2 regions of the Buttiauxella sp. WJP83 genome follow, and region 1 is predicted to be linked to the other one. Evidence: predicted binding sites of a transcription regulator. Region 1 holds the regulator's gene; the other holds the start of a gene.
The links. Region 1 encodes LexA, which represses DNA repair genes until DNA is damaged. Its sites were predicted from a motif close to TNCTGTATGTACATACAGNA; they were not measured.
Positions count from the first base shown of each region.

Region 1 (9,299 bases):
GGGTTGCGTGGTTAACGACTACGCCGATCGCAAGTTTGATGGCCACGTTAAACGGACCGCCCATCGGCCGCTACCGAGCGGTGCTGTCAGTGAAAAAGAGGCGCGTATCCTGTTTGTGGTGCTGGTGCTGCTTTCGTTTTTACTGGTGCTGACACTCAATACCATGACGATTTTATTGTCTGTCGCGGGATTAGCGTTAGCCTGGGTCTATCCGTTTATGAAGCGTTACACCCATCTGCCACAAGTGGTGTTGGGTGCGGCATTCGGTTGGTCCATCCCAATGGCATTTGCTGCGGTCAGTGAATCTGTTCCGCTAAGTTGCTGGCTGATGTTTTTGACCAATATTTGCTGGGCGGTAGCCTACGACACACAGTATGCGATGGTTGATCGCGATGACGATCTTAAAATAGGTATCAAATCCACGGCTATCCTGTTTGGACGCTATGACAATGTGATCATTGGGATTTTGCAGGTTGCGGTAATGGTATTGCTGGCCGTAATTGGCTGGCTGAATGGCTTAGGCGGCGCTTTTTATTGGTCTATAGCATTGGCTGGCGCGCTCTTTATCCATCAGCAACGGTTGACGGCGAATCGCGACCGCGATGCCTGTTTCCGCGCATTCCTGAATAATAACTACGTTGGGCTGGTGTTGTTTATTGGCCTGGTGCTGAGTTACATACACTTCTAAAAAATCCCCTCATCCCGGCCTTCTCCCTCGGGGAGAAGGAGAAAACCGGGCATATCTCCCTCAGGTGAAGGAGATAACAGTTATCCCCTCTCCCGTGGGAGAGGGTTAGGGTGAGGGCATTACTCGGTCGCAGCCTGCGACGTCGCACTTTCAATCGTTAAACGCACATCCGGCATGATCAGATCAGCCAGTAACTGGTAGACCTTCATCGTTTCGCCTGGCTCTGCATCCCCGGTGTCACTGATATAGCCTTCATCACGCAAGGTTAATACCAGCGAGGTGAAGACGGCTTTATCAAAGAACTCCGGTGCATTAATACCATGCAAAACTGACAAGCGCTGGGCAACGGTGCGGCTTTCGCGCTCCAGTGTCCCACGGTTAATCGACGGATTCGCGCTCAACAACCAGAACGTAATCGCATAACGCTGTAGCGTTTCACGAACACCCGCAGCCAGTAGCTGCATGGTGCGTGAACGCGCAGGGTTCATCTGCACTTCGTCGTCTGTCAGCGTGACCAGTTCCTGACGCGCCAGTTCATTGAGCATAATGTCAATTTCACCGGCAAGTTCAGTGGTGTTCCAGCGCAGGAACAACTCAGCCTTCAGCATCGGGTACAGTAACGTGACCTGACGCAGCAGTTCGCTACGGTCAATGCGGCGATGTTGAGTAATAATCGCTGCCAGCAGAGAAGGCAACACCAGCATATGCAGGATGTTGTTGCGGTAATACGTCATCAGAACTGCCTGCTCACGCGGCAAAATGATGATGTCACCGATAGTGTCTTTCTCTACTTCAAACTTGTTCATTTGCAACGCGTGTTCAATCAGCGCTTCTGCTGGTTGATCGGGTGCAGTAGCGTCCGGTGAATACGGCACATTACGCAACAGGCTCAGGTAACAGTTTAGCTGCTCGGTGAGTTGCTCACGGGTGAGTGAACGCTGACGTGAGGCTAATAACGCTGTACAGCACAGGTTCATGGCGTTCGCCGCACCTGCATTGTTAATTCGCACCATCAACTCGGCGGCAATTTCATTCACCGTCGGCGTCAGCCACGCAGGACGAATCGCTTCGATTGGGTCGATGGAATCGCGCCACTCAGGAACTCGCTGGTTCAGGAATGTCATCAATGGCATCGGTTCGCCAAAGTTCACATAGCCCTGACCGAGGTTACGCAGCTTACTCAGGCCACGTACCATCTGCATGAAACTCTCTTTCTCTTTGGTCGCACCACGCAACTCTTTTGCGTAAGTCCCCACTTCCATTACATGCTCGTAGCCAATGTAAATCGGCACCAATGTAATAGGGCGAGTACCGCCGCGCAGCATTGCCTGAATGGTCATCGACAAGGTGCCGGTTTTCGGGTCGAGCAAACGCCCGGTACGAGAACGACCCCCTTCCACGAAATATTCAACGGAATAGCCACGGCTAAACAGCTCGCCCAGATATTCACGGAACACGGTGGAGTAGAGTTTGCTGCCTTTAAAGGTACGACGGATAAAGAACGCACCGAGGCGGCGGAAAATCGGGCCCGCTGGCCAGAAGTTCAGGTTGATACCCGCCGCGATGTGCGGAGGAACCAGCCCCTGGTGATAAAGCACATAGGACAGCAGCATGTAATCCATGTGGCTGCGATGGCAAGGGACATAAACAATCTCATGACCATCGTGAGCCAACTGGCGCACGCGTTCTGCATTATGAACGTTTATCCCCTGGTACAAGCGGTTCCACGTCAGACTGAGCACGCGGTCGCTCACTCGAATCGCTTCATAAGAGAAGTTGGCGGCAATCTCTTCCATCAGCGCCACAGCGTTTTGCTGTGCTTTTTCATGGGAGATTTTCTTGCTGCGTGCTTCATCTTCGACGGCGCGAGCGATAGCTTTCGATGCCAGAAGTTTATTAAACAGATCCTGACGTACCGGCAAACGCGGCCCGATGGTCGCTAAACGCTGGCGAGCAAAGTGCATACGCGCAACGCGAGCCAATTTCTGAGCGATCTTTTTATCCGTACCGTGCTCGGTGGCCATGTGGCGTAGAGAGACGGGTGGCGAAAAACGCACGAAACTGTCGCGACCAAGCCAGGTAACGGCGAAAAATTTCTGGATGCCGTTCAGCATCTTTAATGGCGGATTAACTTCGCCTTTTTCGCGACCCGGAGAGCGGCCAAACATCACCGAGACCGGCACCATCTGCACATCCAGATTTGGATTGCTGCGGTGCAAGTCGAGGTAATCATGGAACAACTTGATCGACTCTTCTTTCGGCGTGTAATACGTGAATACGCGCGGGCCGCCGTGGATAAAGACGTAACGCGGGAGTACCGCTCCATCAATCTCTAACGGCTGAAGCGGATCGGGTAAGCCATGCGCGAGACATTGTGCGCGCAGCGTTAATAAGTCCGCCTTAGAGTTATACGGCAGCACGTACATTATCGGGCGTGTGGGATCTAAGCCCAGTTCGGCTTGTGGATCTGCCGGAATGGACTTGCTTTTTACCAGAACGCCTAATGGTAAATTAAGTAATTTGTAGTAGATTCTTGGCCAGCCTGACATAAACGATGTAAAGCCTCAGGTTAATAATGCAATTTCGCCGCAAGAATATCAGAATCTCACTCAGATTTCTGTGGCGTTGCGCTTTATACCCGTCATTCTTCAAGTTGTAGCCGTGTTGGCAGCAATTTGAAGAATGACGGGTATAGATAAGTATTGACGCAAATAATTTGAAAAGGTTTCCAAAAATGGCGAGTAACGTCACCGGATTTACCCGTATCATCAAAGCCGCTGGCTATTCATGGAAAGGGCTCAAAGCAGCCTGGATCAACGAAGCTGCGTTCCGTCAGGAAGGCGTTTGTGCCGTAATCGCTATTGCCATTGCCTGTTATTTAGATATCGACCCCATCACCCGTATTCTACTGATTGGTTCTGTCGTGCTGGTTATGATTGTCGAGATCCTCAACAGTGCGATTGAATCCCTTGTTGACCGCGTGGGTACGGATTATCACGAGCTTTCAGGACGCGCCAAGGACATGGGATCAGCTGCTGTGTTAATCGCCATTATCCTCGCAGTGATTACCTGGGTCACACTGCTTTGGCAGCATTTGCGATGATCTTTCCAGAATAGTTAAGTGGCTGGTTTTTTGCTTAATTTGTGGTTCCAAATTCGCCTTTGACTGTATATACTCACAGCATAACTGTATAAACACCCAGGGGGCGGAATGAAAGCGTTAACTACCAGGCAGCAAGAGGTGTTTGATCTTATTCGGGATCATATCAGCCAGACCGGCATGCCACCGACTCGTGCCGAGATTGCTCAACGTCTGGGGTTCCGTTCTCCAAACGCCGCTGAAGAGCACCTAAAAGCACTGGCTCGTAAAGGCGTCATTGAGATTGTCTCTGGTGCGTCGCGCGGTATCCGCTTGCTGGTGGAAGAAGTTACCGGTATTCCGCTGGTTGGGCGTGTTGCTGCAGGTGAGCCACTCTTGGCTCAGCAGCATATCGAAGGCCATTACCAGGTTGATCCATCGCTGTTTAAACCTAATGCCGATTTCTTGCTGCGCGTCAGCGGTATGTCTATGAAAGACATCGGTATTATGGACGGTGATCTGCTCGCGGTGCATAAAACTCAGGATGTGCGTAACGGCCAGGTTGTGGTTGCGCGTATTGATGATGAAGTTACCGTTAAGCGCTTAAAACAGCAGGGCAACGTTGTTCATCTTCTTCCAGAAAATAGCGAGTTTGAACCTATTGTGGTTGACCTGCGCGAACATAACTTCTCCATTGAAGGGTTGGCGGTTGGGGTGATTCGCAACGGCAACTGGCTGTAAAGTTTCTTAAAACTGAAAACCCAAATAATTCAAGTTGCATTGAGGCGGCGAGAAAACGAGTCCCGATGAGCTTACTTGAGTAAGTGATTCGGGTGAGTGAACGCGGCCAACAAAGATGCGGCTTGAAGTATGAAGGGTGGAATGCGATTTTTCTCAACGGCTGACAAAGTACTCTGGCGCCTCGCCTTACCCATGATCTTCTCCAACATCACCGTCCCCTTGCTGGGTCTGGTCGATACGGCAGTCATTGGTCATCTGGACAGCCCTGTCTATCTTGGCGGAGTCGCTATTGGCGCTACGGCAACCAGTTTCCTGTTCATGCTTTTGCTATTCCTGCGCATGAGTACCACGGGCTTAACCGCTCAAGCGTTTGGCGCAAATAATCCCTCGGCGTTAGCTCGTGCACTGGTACAGCCTTTATTGCTGGCGCTGGGCGCAGGCGTTGTGATTATCGCGCTGCGCGATCCCCTCATTTCACTGGCATTACATATTGTTGGCGGTAACCAGGATGTGCTCTGGCAGGCACAGCGTTTTCTTGAGATCCGCTGGCTAAGCGCCCCGGCTTCACTGGCTAACCTGGTCTTACTTGGTTGGCTGTTAGGCGTTCAGTATGCGCGTGCACCGGTTATCTTACTGGTCGTCGGAAACGTGCTGAATATCGTGCTGGATGTGTGGCTGGTGATGGGGTTGCACATGAATGTGCAGGGGGCGGCGTTAGCGACGGTCACTGCGGAATATGCGACATTTATCATCGGGTTGCTGATGGTGAAAAAGGTGATGGGCCTGCGTGGAATCAGCGTAGAGATGCTGATGAAAGCCTGGCGCGGAAACGTTCGGCGTTTACTGGCGCTTAACCGGGACATTATGTTGCGCTCGCTGTTGCTGCAGGTGTGTTTCGCATCAGTGACGATTTTTGGCGCACGGTTAGGCAGCGAAATCGTTGCGGTAAACGCGGTGCTGATGACGTTGCTGACCTTCACCGCCTATGCGCTTGATGGGTTTGCTTACGCTGTTGAAGCCCATTCGGGGCAGGCATTTGGTGCGAAAAATCGAGGCCAATTGCTGGAGGTGTGGGGAGCAGCCTGTCGCCAGGCGGGATTGGTCGCGTTAGCTTTTGCCATAGTGTATGCACTGTTTGGCGAGAACATTGTTTCGCTCCTGACATCAATCCCTGAATTGCAGCGCCAGGCCGATCGCTATTTGCATTGGCAGATAGTTTTACCGGTGGTGGGCGTCTGGTGCTATTTGCTTGATGGCATGTTTATTGGCGCAACACGTGGTGCAGAAATGCGAAACAGTATGGCCGTTGCGGCTCTTGGCTTTGGATTAACCTTGTTCACCGTGCCCTGGTTGGGCAACCATGGGTTATGGCTTTCGCTGGCGGTGTTTCTTGCACTACGAGGTTTGTCATTGGGGTGGATCTGGCGTCGTCATTGGCGTCACAACACCTGGTTTGAACACGTGCATGGTTAAAGATTCTTAGTTTTTCCGCCACTGCCGCATCCTTAACTACAATTGTTATCACGTCCAGCAGATAAGAGTGGTTTTAGCCAAACGGCAGCACTCGGACGTTGTTAACTTTTAGCAGTTTTTTAGCGAACGTTGAGGAGACTATTATGAATAAAGACGAAATCGGCGGTAACTGGAAACAGTTCAAAGGCACAGTGAAAGAAAAATGGGGCAAACTGACGGATGACGACATGACCGTCATCGAAGGGAAGCGCGATCAGCTAGTCGGTAAAATCCAGGAACGCTATGGATACGCCCAAGAACAGGCAGAGAAAGAAGTCGTTGATTGGGAAAAACGTAACGATTACCGCTGGTAATCTCATCCCTCAGATGTGTTAACTCTCTAAATCTGCCCTGGTACATGGAAGTACCGATTCTTCCCCAGTCTAATCTTCTAAATTCGTATTAGCGTGATTTTTTCTTCGACTGAATAGTGTGGTCATGCCCGCATGCTTCGGGATGGTTGCAGGCTTCAACTTCTGCGCAAGCGCTGCATAAACCATGCGCCTCAATGACATTATGATGCAGAGCAAATCCTAACTGGGCAGCCAATTGATGCATGATATCTTCAACGTCTTGCGCACCATGTTCCTTCACCGCTCCACATCTGTCGCAAATAAACATCGCTGATGAGTGCGTTGGCTGATCAAACAGATGGCACAAAACATAGCTGTTGGTTGACTCAACGCGATGCACAAAGCCTTGTTCAAGAAGAAAATCGAGAGCACGATACACCGTCGGAGGTTTTGCTTGTGGTTCACTGGCACGCAATAAATCCAGCAAATCATAAGCGCTGATTGCACCCGCTTGTTGCGTCAGTAAACGCAGCACTTCCAGGCGTTGTGGCGTCAGGCGCACATTACGCTGCTCGCATAGTTTTTCAGCCTGCGCTAACACGTTTTGTGAAGTCGTGATGTCCATCAGCATTCCCCTGTAGATTAGCCCTACACTCTATCACAACGCGCAAAAAACGCCGAGTGGTGCACCATTCTGGCTGCATCCTTTTGAGATGACTATCCCGGAGTTTGTTATGAATAAACCTGATTGCATACGCCACTGGAAAGACCTGGAAGGTGAAGATGATTCAACTTATCCAGACAGCGCTGAACTGTTTTCTATTGGCGCGCCGCTGGCTCGCAAACTCGGGCTAACACGCCTGGGGATCCACCATGAGCGTCTGTTGCCCGGTCGCCGGACGTCCTACCCGCATGCGGAAAGTAGCGAGGAAGAATTTGCTTATGTTCTGGAAGGGCATCCGCAGGTATGGATCAATGGTCATCTTTACCCGCTTGAGCCGGGTGATAGCGTTGGCTTTCCGTCAGGAACCGGCATTTGTCATACGTTCATCAACAATACAGAACATGAAGTCAGGTTGCTGATTGTGGGTGAAGCCAACAAAGCTGAAAATCGAATTTATTACCCGCTAAACGCGAGCTATGCCGCACAACGGCAGGACCGCTGGATTGATCACCCGCCACAATTTTTCGGTCCACATGACGGACATCCTTCACGGAAACCAAACGGTAAACTATAAGTATATGTATAGGGATTAAATAAATATAACCCGTTGGATTAATGCGGGTTTTTATTTGGGTGAAAACACCCGCTTTGAGTCTTTTCTTCACGGCATTAACCACTTTTGTCAGCTTAGTTCTGGCAAGAGGCGATTCATCAATCGGAAGTAAGACGGGCGGGTAGAGAATGATAAAAACCAGAGTTTTGGTGGCGGCAAACGTCGCCTTTTTCTTTGCGGCAAATACGGCTAATGCGGCAGGGACATGGACGGAATCACGCAATGATGCGATGGGCGGCACCGGCGTTGCATCATCTAGGTGGAGCAGTGCGGTACTGATTAACCCCGCTTTGCTCACCAGAAGCCAGGAGGGGGATAACGTCGGACTCATCATTCCTTCAGTGGGTGTGCAAATGACAGACCCCCATAACCTCCAGGATAATATCGACGACATCAGTAACATGGTTGAGGATTATCTCGATTTCTCGGAAATTCCGTTACCACAACTGATCCGTAACCCTTCGTTGTATCGTGAATTGCAAAGCAGTGCAGCTGACCTTGCCGGGCAATTGCGAGATGTCAGAGGGGAAGAGGCTCGTGCGAAAGCGGGCGGTTCTCTCGCGGTGAGTATCCCAAATGCCGTTTTGCCGTTTGCGTTTGTGGCGAAAGTTTATGGGACCGCCAGAGTTACGTCAGATATCACTCAGCACGATCTTGATTATCTTGATGGGATCGCTAATGGAACCGTGATCCCGAATCCTGACGACCTGCAAAACTTCACCTCAAAAGGCTTTGGCCGTGCGGCTGTTGTCTCGGATTACGGTGTTGCAGTGGCGCACAAATTTGATGTTGGCGGGGTGCCTGTTTCGGTAGGAGTTACGCCAAAGCTTCAATATACCTGGTTGTATAACTACAGCACCTCGGTTTATCAGTACAAGAAAGATGATTTCACTGACAGCCGCTATCGAAACTCCGACACGGGTTTTAACATCGATGCAGGGTTGGCGGCAGACTTTGGTGATTCCTGGACCATAGGGTTAAGTGGGCAAAATCTGGTGTCTCGTGATATCGATACGAAAGTGATTGATGGTTTTAAAGATACCTACCAAATTCGCCCATTGGTCACTACCGGCATCGCCTGGCACAGCGATTTGCTGGTATTGACGACCGATGTTGATCTCACCGAAACCAAAAACTTCAAGAGTGAAGATAACTCACAATTTGCGGGCATTGGCGCGGAAATAACGCCGCTCCCGTGGCTTGCGGTGCGTGCGGGTTATCGTGCGGATATGCGCTCCACTGAAAGTAATGTCTTTACCGGCGGTGTGGGGTTCGCCCCGCTCGACCTGGTTCATGTTGATCTCATGGGCTTGTATGGCCAGGACGAAACCTGGGGGGCGGGTGTCCAGATGGGTATGACGTTCTGATTTTATCCAGCGGTCGGGCAACGCGTGCTGACCGCTGGATTATGCTATAGTAGCGACCCTTTTTTAACCGTAGCCCGATAACGCCAGTGCCTATGTCCTCACAAATAAACCAGACTCCCTTCCAGCCACATCGTTTTTCCATAGCGCCGATGCTTGACTGGACTGACCGCCACTGCCGCTATTTTTTGCGTCAGCTATCAAGCCAGACACTGCTGTACACCGAAATGGTGACAACCGGTGCGATCATCCATGGCAAAGGGGACTATCTGGCTTACAGCGAGGACGAGCATCCTGTCGCGTTGCAACTGGGTGGCAGCGATCCGGCGGCTTTGGCGCAGTGCG
Region 1 covers NZ_CP110080.1:4,339,589-4,348,887, reverse strand. Annotated here, with positions in the region: gene ubiA (4-hydroxybenzoate octaprenyltransferase) at 1-688, shown strand, start outside; gene plsB (glycerol-3-phosphate 1-O-acyltransferase PlsB) at 808-3,237, opposite strand; gene OH773_RS20085 (diacylglycerol kinase) at 3,423-3,791, shown strand; gene lexA (transcriptional repressor LexA) at 3,900-4,508, shown strand; gene dinF (MATE family efflux transporter DinF) at 4,650-5,981, shown strand; gene OH773_RS20070 (CsbD family protein) at 6,125-6,334, shown strand; gene zur (zinc uptake transcriptional repressor Zur) at 6,423-6,938, opposite strand; gene OH773_RS20060 (cupin domain-containing protein) at 7,048-7,551, shown strand; gene OH773_RS20055 (conjugal transfer protein TraF) at 7,719-8,957, shown strand; gene dusA (tRNA dihydrouridine(20/20a) synthase DusA) at 9,050-9,299, shown strand, end outside.

Region 2 (9,299 bases), 1.6 Mb from region 1:
TTCTTTGCAGAGCAACGCATCGGCTGGCAGCTTGAGCTTGCCGCAGAAAAAGGCATTCAATTCGGAGACATCGACCTGATTGTCGAATTTGTGCATCAGGCGCTGTCCTCCCATCAGCCTCAGCCTTCTTTGTTGCATGGCGATTTGTGGTCGGGAAACTGCGCGATGGATGCAAATGGACCATTTATCTACGATCCCGCCTGCTACTGGGGCGACAGAGAGTGCGATCTGGCGATGTTGCCGTTACACCCGGATCAACCGCCGCAAATCTACGACGGTTACCAGTCAGTCTCCCCGCTTCCCGCCGATTTCTTGCAACGCCAGTCCATTTACCAGCTCTATACTCTGTTTAACCGGGCGAGTCTGTTTGGCGGCCAGCATTTAGTCATCGCGCAAAAAGCACTGGAACGTGTACTGGCGGCATAATGAATTCTCCACTCCCCGAGCGGGAGTGGCGTTTATCTAGATGAAGCCGAGTAAAGAAAAGAAGAAGTAGCCCAGCACGATAATGATGACGGGTAAAATATAAAGCGGGAAAATTTGCAGGAAAATGGTGTGTCGCGGTACCACAATTTTCGCGTCGATCTGTTCTTTCGTTAAACCTTCAGGGCCTTTTGCCTGTTCAAGAATCAACTGATCTTGCACCCCTTCACGCAGAAACTTCGCCTGACGGCTCATTCGTGCACCGGATGCCTGCAACGCAAGGCCAATAAAGATCAGCGCGTAGATTATCCAAAACAGAATATTGGCCTGCTGATGGAAGTCGGGTTGCGGCGAGTTGTACCAGAAGAAATTCAAGAATGGCGTATTAAAACGCATCATCTCAATCATGACATGAGCGAAATCCAGCATCACAGCATTAATCCCTGCCTGTTTTTCGCTGTGCTCATACATAAACTTCAGAATTGAAATCAGTGTTGAAATTACCGCTGGGATAAAAATTACCCAGCCAGCCACACGTTTGAGTACGGCAATGCGTCCAGCTTGTTGATACGTCATTCGTTCCCCTTGGTTAGGACGTAACTTGCACGCACAAAGTTTACCTCGTCTGGGGTGATTTCGCCTGAGCTTTACGGGCGATTTTCACAAACCAGTGGCAACAGCCAGGATTTCCAGTTAAAGATAGGTGATCTTATCTGTAATACCTCAAAGACAGGAGTCAATAAATGGCTGTTACGCGCCAAATTTTAGCTGCGATTTTTGATATGGACGGTTTGTTGATTGATTCTGAACCGTTATGGGACAAGGCTGAGCTGGATGTGCTCGCCAGTATCGGCGTGGATATTTCCCGACGTTCTGAACTGCCTGATACACTCGGTTTGCGTATCGATCTGGTCGTAGAACTGTGGTTTGCCCGCCAACCCTGGCAAGGCCCGACGCGCGAAGAAGTCACTCAGCGCGTGATTAATCGCGCCATTGCCCTGATAGAAGAGACTCAACCACTCTTGCCCGGCGTGCGTGAAGCCATCGCCTTATGTAAAGCACAAGGGCTGAAAGTCGGGTTAGCCTCCGCCTCACCTCTGCATATGCTTGAGCGCGTGCTGGAAATGTTCGACTTACGTTCTCAGTTTGATGCTATCGCCTCGGCGGAACATCTGCCTTACAGCAAGCCGCATCCGCAGGTTTACTTAGACGCCGCCACTAAACTGGGCATCGATCCTCTGGCTTGTGTCACTCTTGAAGATTCAGTGAATGGCATGATTGCGACCAAAGCCGCACGCATGCGTTCTATTGTGGTTCCCGCGGAAGAAAACCGCGACGACGTACGCTGGTGTCTGGCGAATGCGAAACTGAACTCGCTGACTGAATTGCGCGCCGAACATCTGATTGGCTAGTGATAAAGATGCGGGGCCCCCCCCGCATCTGTTTCAAAATCATATCCGCATCAAATTTTTTAAAACGTTATTTCATAAATATTTGAGTTTCCCCTCTCCGGTATCTACTCTATACAGACATGCGCAACGGCGCTTTTCCGGATACCGGGGTAACTTATGATTCTCGATGCTTTTAATCTGCAAGGCAAAGTCGCTATCGTCACGGGTTGTGACACAGGCCTGGGTCAGGGAATGGCAATAGGGCTTGCCGAGGCAGGTTGTAACATCGTCAGTGTAAGCCGCAAAATCCCACATGAAACGGCGCAAAAAGTACAGGATTTGGATCGTCGTTTTCTCGCCATACAGGCAGATTTAAGCCAACAAGACGCGATCCCTGAGATTATCGCGCAGGCAGTCGCAGGGATGGGGAAAATAGATATTCTCGTGAATAACGCGGGAACTATTCGCCGGGAAGATGCACTAGAATTTAGCGAGAAAAACTGGGACGACGTCATGAACCTGAACATTAAATCGGTGTTCTTTCTCTCTCAGGCGGTCGCAAAGCAATTCATTAAACAAGGCCATGGCGGCAAGATCATTAACATCGCATCCATGCTGTCATTCCAGGGCGGAATCAGAGTCCCTTCTTATACCGCATCCAAAAGCGCTGTGCTCGGCGTGACGCGGCTACTGGCGAATGAATGGGCACAACATAATATTAATGTGAATGCTATCGCGCCAGGATACATGGCAACCAACAATACTCAACAACTGCGTGACGACGATGTACGCAGCCAGGAAATCCTCGACCGTATTCCTGCTGGTCGATGGGGGCTTCCTGGTGACCTGCAAGGGCCAATTGTGTTTCTCGCCTCTCGCGCTTCCGATTATGTCAATGGCTACACGGTTGCCGTCGACGGAGGCTGGCTAGCCCGCTAAACATCATGCCGTCGGGGAATCCGGCGGTAGTAAAATGTTACGCCGTCACCTCTTCCGTCTACTGTATAAAATCCCTATACTGTATGAATCGACAGTTTTCATCCAGGTAGTATCATGACGGCGGAAGGTCACCTTCTTTTTTCCATTGCCTGTGCAGTATTCGCTAAAAACGCCGAACTCACGCCTGTGCTTGCTCAAGGGGACTGGTGGCATATTGTGCCATCAGCCATCCTGACGTGTTTGCTACCTGATATTGACCACCCAAAGTCATTTCTCGGCCAACGCTTGCCCTGGATTTCTAAACCGATCGCTCGCGCCTGCGGCCATCGGGGGTTTACGCACAGTTTATTCGCCGTATTCGCGAGTCTCGCGCTGTTCTATCTCAAAGTTCCCGAAACCTGGGTTATTCCCGCCGACGCCCTTCAGGGCATGGTGTTAGGTTACTTGAGTCATATTCTTGCGGATATGCTCACCCCTGCCGGTGTGCCGTTACTTTGGCCTTGCCGCTGGCGGTTCCGTTTTCCCATTATCAGGCCGCAAAAAGGCAATCAACTTGAACGCGCCTTGTGCATGGTGTTTTTTGGCCTGGCGGTGTGGATGCCACAAAGTGTGCCCGATAACAGTGCCGTGCGCTGGTCATCGCACATGATAATTTCTCTGCAAATGACCTTTAATAGTTTTTTAAGTAACCACCTGGAACAATAATTAGACGAAATAGCTCAAATGGTAATAATCAATTCCTTTTGAATATAAGACTCGTTCTGAGCTTCTGGTACGATTTGCAGCATAAAGGTGGCAATCAGTCCACCTGCTTAAAATACACTCAGGAGATACGGGATGAATTTTCCACTTATAGCGAACGTTATCGTGTTCGTTATTCTGCTGCTGTTGCTGGCGCAAACCCGCCACAAACAGTGGAGTCTGGCGAAGAAAGTACTGCTTGGTCTGGTGATTGGCGTCGTCTTTGGCCTTGCCCTGCACACCATTTATGGCGAAGACAGCCCGGTACTGAAACAATCTATTCAGTGGTTTAACGTTGTCGGTAACGGCTATGTTCAGTTGCTGCAAATGATTGTTATGCCATTGGTATTTGCCTCAATTCTGAGTGCTGTTGCGCGTCTGCATAATGCCTCGTCTTTGGGCAAAATCAGCGTACTGACCATCGGGACACTGCTGTTCACCACATTGATTTCCGCACTGGTCGGTGTGTTGGTGACTAACTTGTTTGGTCTGACCGCAGAAGGCCTTGTTCAGGGAACTGCAGAAACTGCACGTCTGAGCGCGATTGAAACGACTTATGTGGGCAAAGTTGCCGACCTCAGCGTACCGCAGCTGATTTTATCTTTCGTACCGAAAAACCCGTTTGCTGACCTGACTGGTGCTAATCCAACGTCGATCATCAGCGTCGTGATTTTCGCCGCCTTCCTCGGCGTGGCCGCACTGAAATTGCTGAAAGACGATGCGCCAAAAGGCGAACGTGTTCTGGTTGCGATTGACACACTTCAAAGCTGGGTCATGAAACTTGTGCGCCTGGTGATGCAACTGACGCCATACGGTGTTCTGGCACTGATGACCAAAGTCGTTGCCGGTTCAAACCTGCAAGACATCATTAAACTGGGCAGCTTCGTGGTGGCTTCATACCTCGGCCTGGCCATTATGTTCGGTGTGCATGCGGTATTGCTGGCCGTCAATGGTGTCAGCCCGTTGAAATACTTCCGTAAAGTATGGCCGGTTCTGACCTTCGCTTTCACCAGCCGCTCCAGCGCAGCCAGCATTCCATTGAACGTTGAAGCGCAAACTCGCCGCCTGGGTGTGCCTGAGTCCATCGCAAGCTTTGCGGCGTCCTTTGGGGCAACTATCGGTCAGAATGGCTGTGCCGGTCTGTATCCAGCGATGCTGGCCGTGATGGTCGCACCGACTGTCGGTATCAACCCGTTGGATCCCGTCTGGATTGCTACGCTGGTTGGGATTGTTACCGTAAGCTCCGCAGGCGTTGCCGGTGTGGGCGGTGGCGCAACCTTCGCGGCGCTGATTGTCCTGCCAGCCATGGGCTTGCCTGTTACGCTCGTTGCGCTGTTGATTTCGGTTGAGCCACTTATCGATATGGGTCGTACCGCACTGAACGTTAGCGGTTCGATGACAGCAGGTACCATCACGAGTCAGTTGATGAAACAAACTGATAAAGAAGTGCTTAATAGTGATGAAGAAGCTGAGCTGGCGCATCGCTAACCAGTAGCAAAATCACTACAGAATCTGCGACAATAAACGGCTCCTTTCAACAAGGGGCCGTTTTTTTATTTATAATTTAGAGCTCCCGCATAGGGGGCCAAAACTTTAGCTCTCTACGGATCCCTTATCTCTATGAAACGACTTTGTATTCTGTTGTTGTTCTGCGTCTCATCGGCGTGGGCTGAAACACCTGATAGTCCTTATCTGCAACATGCGCAGGAAGGAGACAGTCGTGCCCAGTTTTATCTTGCCGACACGCTGTTTAGTGCGGGTGAATACCAGCAGGCCGAAAGTTGGGCGGCTAAATCAGCGGCTCAAGGAGATGCAGATGCACTGGCACTTCTGGCACAGTTGAAAATTCAGGACCCTAACGCTGCGGATTATCAGCAAGCGAAATCACTCGCCGAACAAGCGGTTGAGCGTGGCAGTAAAATAGGTAATGTGACGCTTGCGCGTATTCTGGTTAACACCCAAGCGGGTACACCTGACTACCCTAAAGCAATGAAGCTGCTGGAAAGTGCCTCACAAGATATCGAAAGTGATTCTGCGGTCGATGCACAGATGTTCTACGGTTTGCTCTACGCCAACGGCGTGGGTATTGCACAGGACGATGAAAAGGCGACATTCTGGTTTAAGCGCAGCTCGGCGATTTCTCGTACGGGTTATGCCGAATACTGGGCCGGCATGCTGTTTTTAAACGGTGAGAAAGGCTTTATTACAGCCAATAAGCAAAGAGCATTGCAGTGGCTGAATGTAAGCTGCACAGAAGGATTTGATACCGGCTGCGAAATGTTTGATCAAATCAGTAACGGCGGGTAATCCCGCCATCCTGGATACCGTCTGGAAAGACGACAAAAATATCAGAGAATGTCATTTTCATTTCTTACCTGCATCGCCCAACGTTGTGCGGACTCCGGCAACGTAAAGGGCGGTGACTGGCGGAACGCATCCCCCACCAGCACAAAAGCCACATAGCGATTACGTAAAATCCACACATCCTTAAACCCTTCAGCTCGCAAGGCTTGAGCCGGCGGCGCAGGTTCAACACGCGGTTGATACGTAATAACGGGACGAGTATTTGGTTGGCGCAAAGGTTTCATAGGCAATCGAATCAGAACTGAATTGATGAACAACGTCACTATGATAGCGGAGAATCGCCCTCCGCGTCTCGTGTTGAGAAGCTCTTGACCTATAGTTAAAGATGTTTTGACTGTCCAAAGCATCGTTATCGCAGGACTAAAACAGGAGATGAGCTCAATGTCGACGCACGATAAACATCCGTTAAGTCACAGCGCACCAATACATGACGCCAACGAATCCAGGCCCGGTATGGATTCTCTGGCTCCTGAAGATGGATCTCACCGCCCTTCCACTGTACCCACGCCTCCTGGAGCACAACCCACTGCTGCAGGCAGTTATAAAAGCCCGGATACCTCCAACGAAAAACTAAAATCGCTCGATGTGCACCGCAAGGATGGTGAAAACTTCCCGCTGACGACCAATCAGGGTGTGCGGATTGCCGATGACCAAAATTCACTGCGCGCCGGTACGCGCGGGCCTACGCTTCTGGAAGATTTTATCCTGCGGGAAAAAATCACCCATTTCGACCATGAGCGTATCCCCGAGCGTATCGTACATGCGCGGGGTTCGGCGGCTCACGGTTACTTCCAGCCCTACAAAAATTTGGCGGAAGTCACCAAAGCGGATTTTCTATCGGACCCTGATAAAATCACGCCGGTATTCGTGCGATTTTCGACTGTACAAGGCGGTGCAGGCTCTGCCGACACCGTACGTGATATCCGCGGATTTGCGACCAAATTCTATACCGAAGAAGGCATTTTCGATTTAGTCGGTAACAACACCCCGGTATTCTTTATTCAGGATGCCCATAAATTCCCTGATTTCGTCCACGCCGTTAAACCCGAGCCACACTGGGCAATACCGCAAGGTGGCAGTGCGCACGACACTTTCTGGGATTATGTGTCACTGCAACCCGAAACGCTGCACAACGTCATCTGGGCGATGTCTGACCGTGGTCTTCCACGCAGCTATCGCACCATGGAAGGGTTCGGTATTCATACCTTCAGGATGATTAATGCCGAAGGCAAAGCCACCTTCGTGCGTTTCCACTGGAAACCCACCGCCGGTAAAGCATCGCTGGTGTGGGATGAATCGCAAAAGCTGACGGGGCGCGATCCGGATTTCCACCGCCGTGATCTTTGGGAATCTATTGAAGCGGGCGATTTCCCGGAATACGAATTGGGGCTGCAATTAATCCCTGAAGAAGATGAGTTTAAATACGATTTCGATCTGTTAGACCCGACCAAACTGATCCCGGAAGAGCTGGTTCCCGTCCATCTGGTGGGCAAAATGACGCTCAATCGTAACCCGGATAATTTCTTCGCCGAAAACGAACAAGCGGCATTCCATCCAGGTCATATCGTCCCGGGGTTGGATTTCAGTAATGACCCGTTATTACAGGGGCGTTTATTCTCTTATACCGATACGCAAATCAGCCGCCTGGGTGGCCCGAATTTCCATGAAATCCCGATTAACCGCCCAGTCTGCCCGTATCACAATTTCCAGCGTGATGGCATGCACCGAATGGATATCGACAGTAATCCTGCCAACTACGAACCTAACTCCATCAACGATAACTGGCCACGCGAAACGCCGCCGGGGCCAAAACGTGGCGGTTTTGAGAGTTATCAGACTCGGGTTGAGGGGCATAAAATTCGCGAGCGTAGCCCATCCTTTGGTGAGTATTACTCGCAACCCCGGCTGTTCTGGCAAAGCCAAACGCCTGTCGAGCAGCAACATATTATCAGCGCTTTTAGCTTCGAATTATCCAAAGTGGCGCGACCCTACATCCGCGAAAGAGTGCTGGACCATCTGACACACATTGATATTTCGCTGGCACAACCCGTTGCAGAAAATCTCGGTATTGAGCTTTCCGATGAGCAGATGCACGTTGCGCCACCCAAAGATGTTAATGGCCTGAAGAAAGACCCGAGCCTAAGCCTGTATGCGGTGCCAAGCGGCTCAGTGAAAGGCAGAGTCGTGGCGATTCTACTCAGTGAAAATGCAAATGCGGCGGATGTGCTGGCGACAATGCAGGCGCTGAAAGCCCAGGGTGTCCACAGCAAACTGTTGTTCTCGCGTCTGGGCGATGCTAGCGCTGACGATGGCTCCTTGCTGCCGATAGGAGCCACGTTCACCGGTTCGCCGTCGGTCAGCGTCGATGCGGTGATCGTCCCGGGAGGCGACATCAGCTCCATTTTAAATAATGGCGATGCCACTTATTATTTAATGGAAGCCTATAAGCACTTAAAAGTCATCGGCCTTGCAGGCGATGCCCGACAGTTTAAATCTAAGCTGGGTATTGATAGCCAGGGAGAGGAAGGTGTGGTTGAAGGTGACACTGTCACAAGCACATTTACCGATGATTTCCTGCAACATCTCGCCGCGCACCGCGTCTGGTCGCGCAGTAACAAGGTCAGTCATATTCCTGCATAGACACAAAAAAGCCGCCACGGTTAGGTGGCGGCTTTTTTTACTTAAAGAGAAATTACTTTTTCGTTTGCGGGTCAGTATCGTATTCCGCACAAGACTGATAACCGGAATTCATCACATGGCCGGTTTCATCAAGAGCAACGAAGTAGGTTTCAGTTTTGCCTTCGCGCTGGCCAAGAATATAGGTCTGGCAAGTACCGCGCGCGTGAATCATGGTCACTTCTGAAGAAGGTTTACCCGCAATCTGCTGCACTTGCTCACGGCTCATGCCTTTTTTCACATCTTTAACCACAGGCGTCGCCACCTGATCTTTGGTACGGTCATACGCCGTACAACCCGCAAGCATTGTCATCACCGCTGCTGCACTTAAAAATCCTGCAAAATTCTTGTTCATATTTTATCCTCGTTTTTCAGGGTATTGCTCAAGCGTGTTCATTAAGCGTGGAATAGAAAAGAGGTTTTTTCAACTAACCAAGCCAAATGAATAATTTTTAGGATTATTAAACAAAACACCGGGTTAGCTCCAGAACGCTCTAAATCACACCAAATGATTCCATACATGCGCATGAGTCTTGTCGTTTTACCGACAAACGGGTAGTTTTAACAAATCTGACTTTTGCTACCTGCGCGCGCAGGTACACCGTAACCGGAGGGTTAAATGGCTCTGCAACAAGAGATTATCCAGGCATTAGGGGTTAAACCACAGATCGACCCGCAGCACGAAATCCGTGTCAGCGTCGATTTTCTGAAGTCGTATCTGAAAAGATATCCGTTTATTAAGTCCCTGGTATTGGGTATCAGCGG
Region 2 covers NZ_CP110080.1:2,753,684-2,762,982, forward strand. Annotated here, with positions in the region: gene OH773_RS12730 (fructosamine kinase family protein) at 1-426, shown strand, start outside; gene OH773_RS12735 (YniB family protein) at 463-999, opposite strand; gene hxpB (hexitol phosphatase HxpB) at 1,167-1,835, shown strand; gene kduD (2-dehydro-3-deoxy-D-gluconate 5-dehydrogenase KduD) at 1,992-2,753, shown strand; gene OH773_RS12750 (metal-dependent hydrolase) at 2,868-3,458, shown strand; gene OH773_RS12755 (L-cystine transporter) at 3,591-4,982, shown strand; gene OH773_RS12760 (tetratricopeptide repeat protein) at 5,115-5,801, shown strand; gene cedA (cell division activator CedA) at 5,843-6,082, opposite strand; gene katE (catalase HPII) at 6,240-8,498, shown strand; gene osmE (osmotically-inducible lipoprotein OsmE) at 8,551-8,889, opposite strand; gene nadE (ammonia-dependent NAD(+) synthetase) at 9,154-9,299, shown strand, end outside.
Region 2: a site for LexA is predicted at 2,831-2,850, ahead of OH773_RS12750 (metal-dependent hydrolase). Genes of this name have one in related genera too.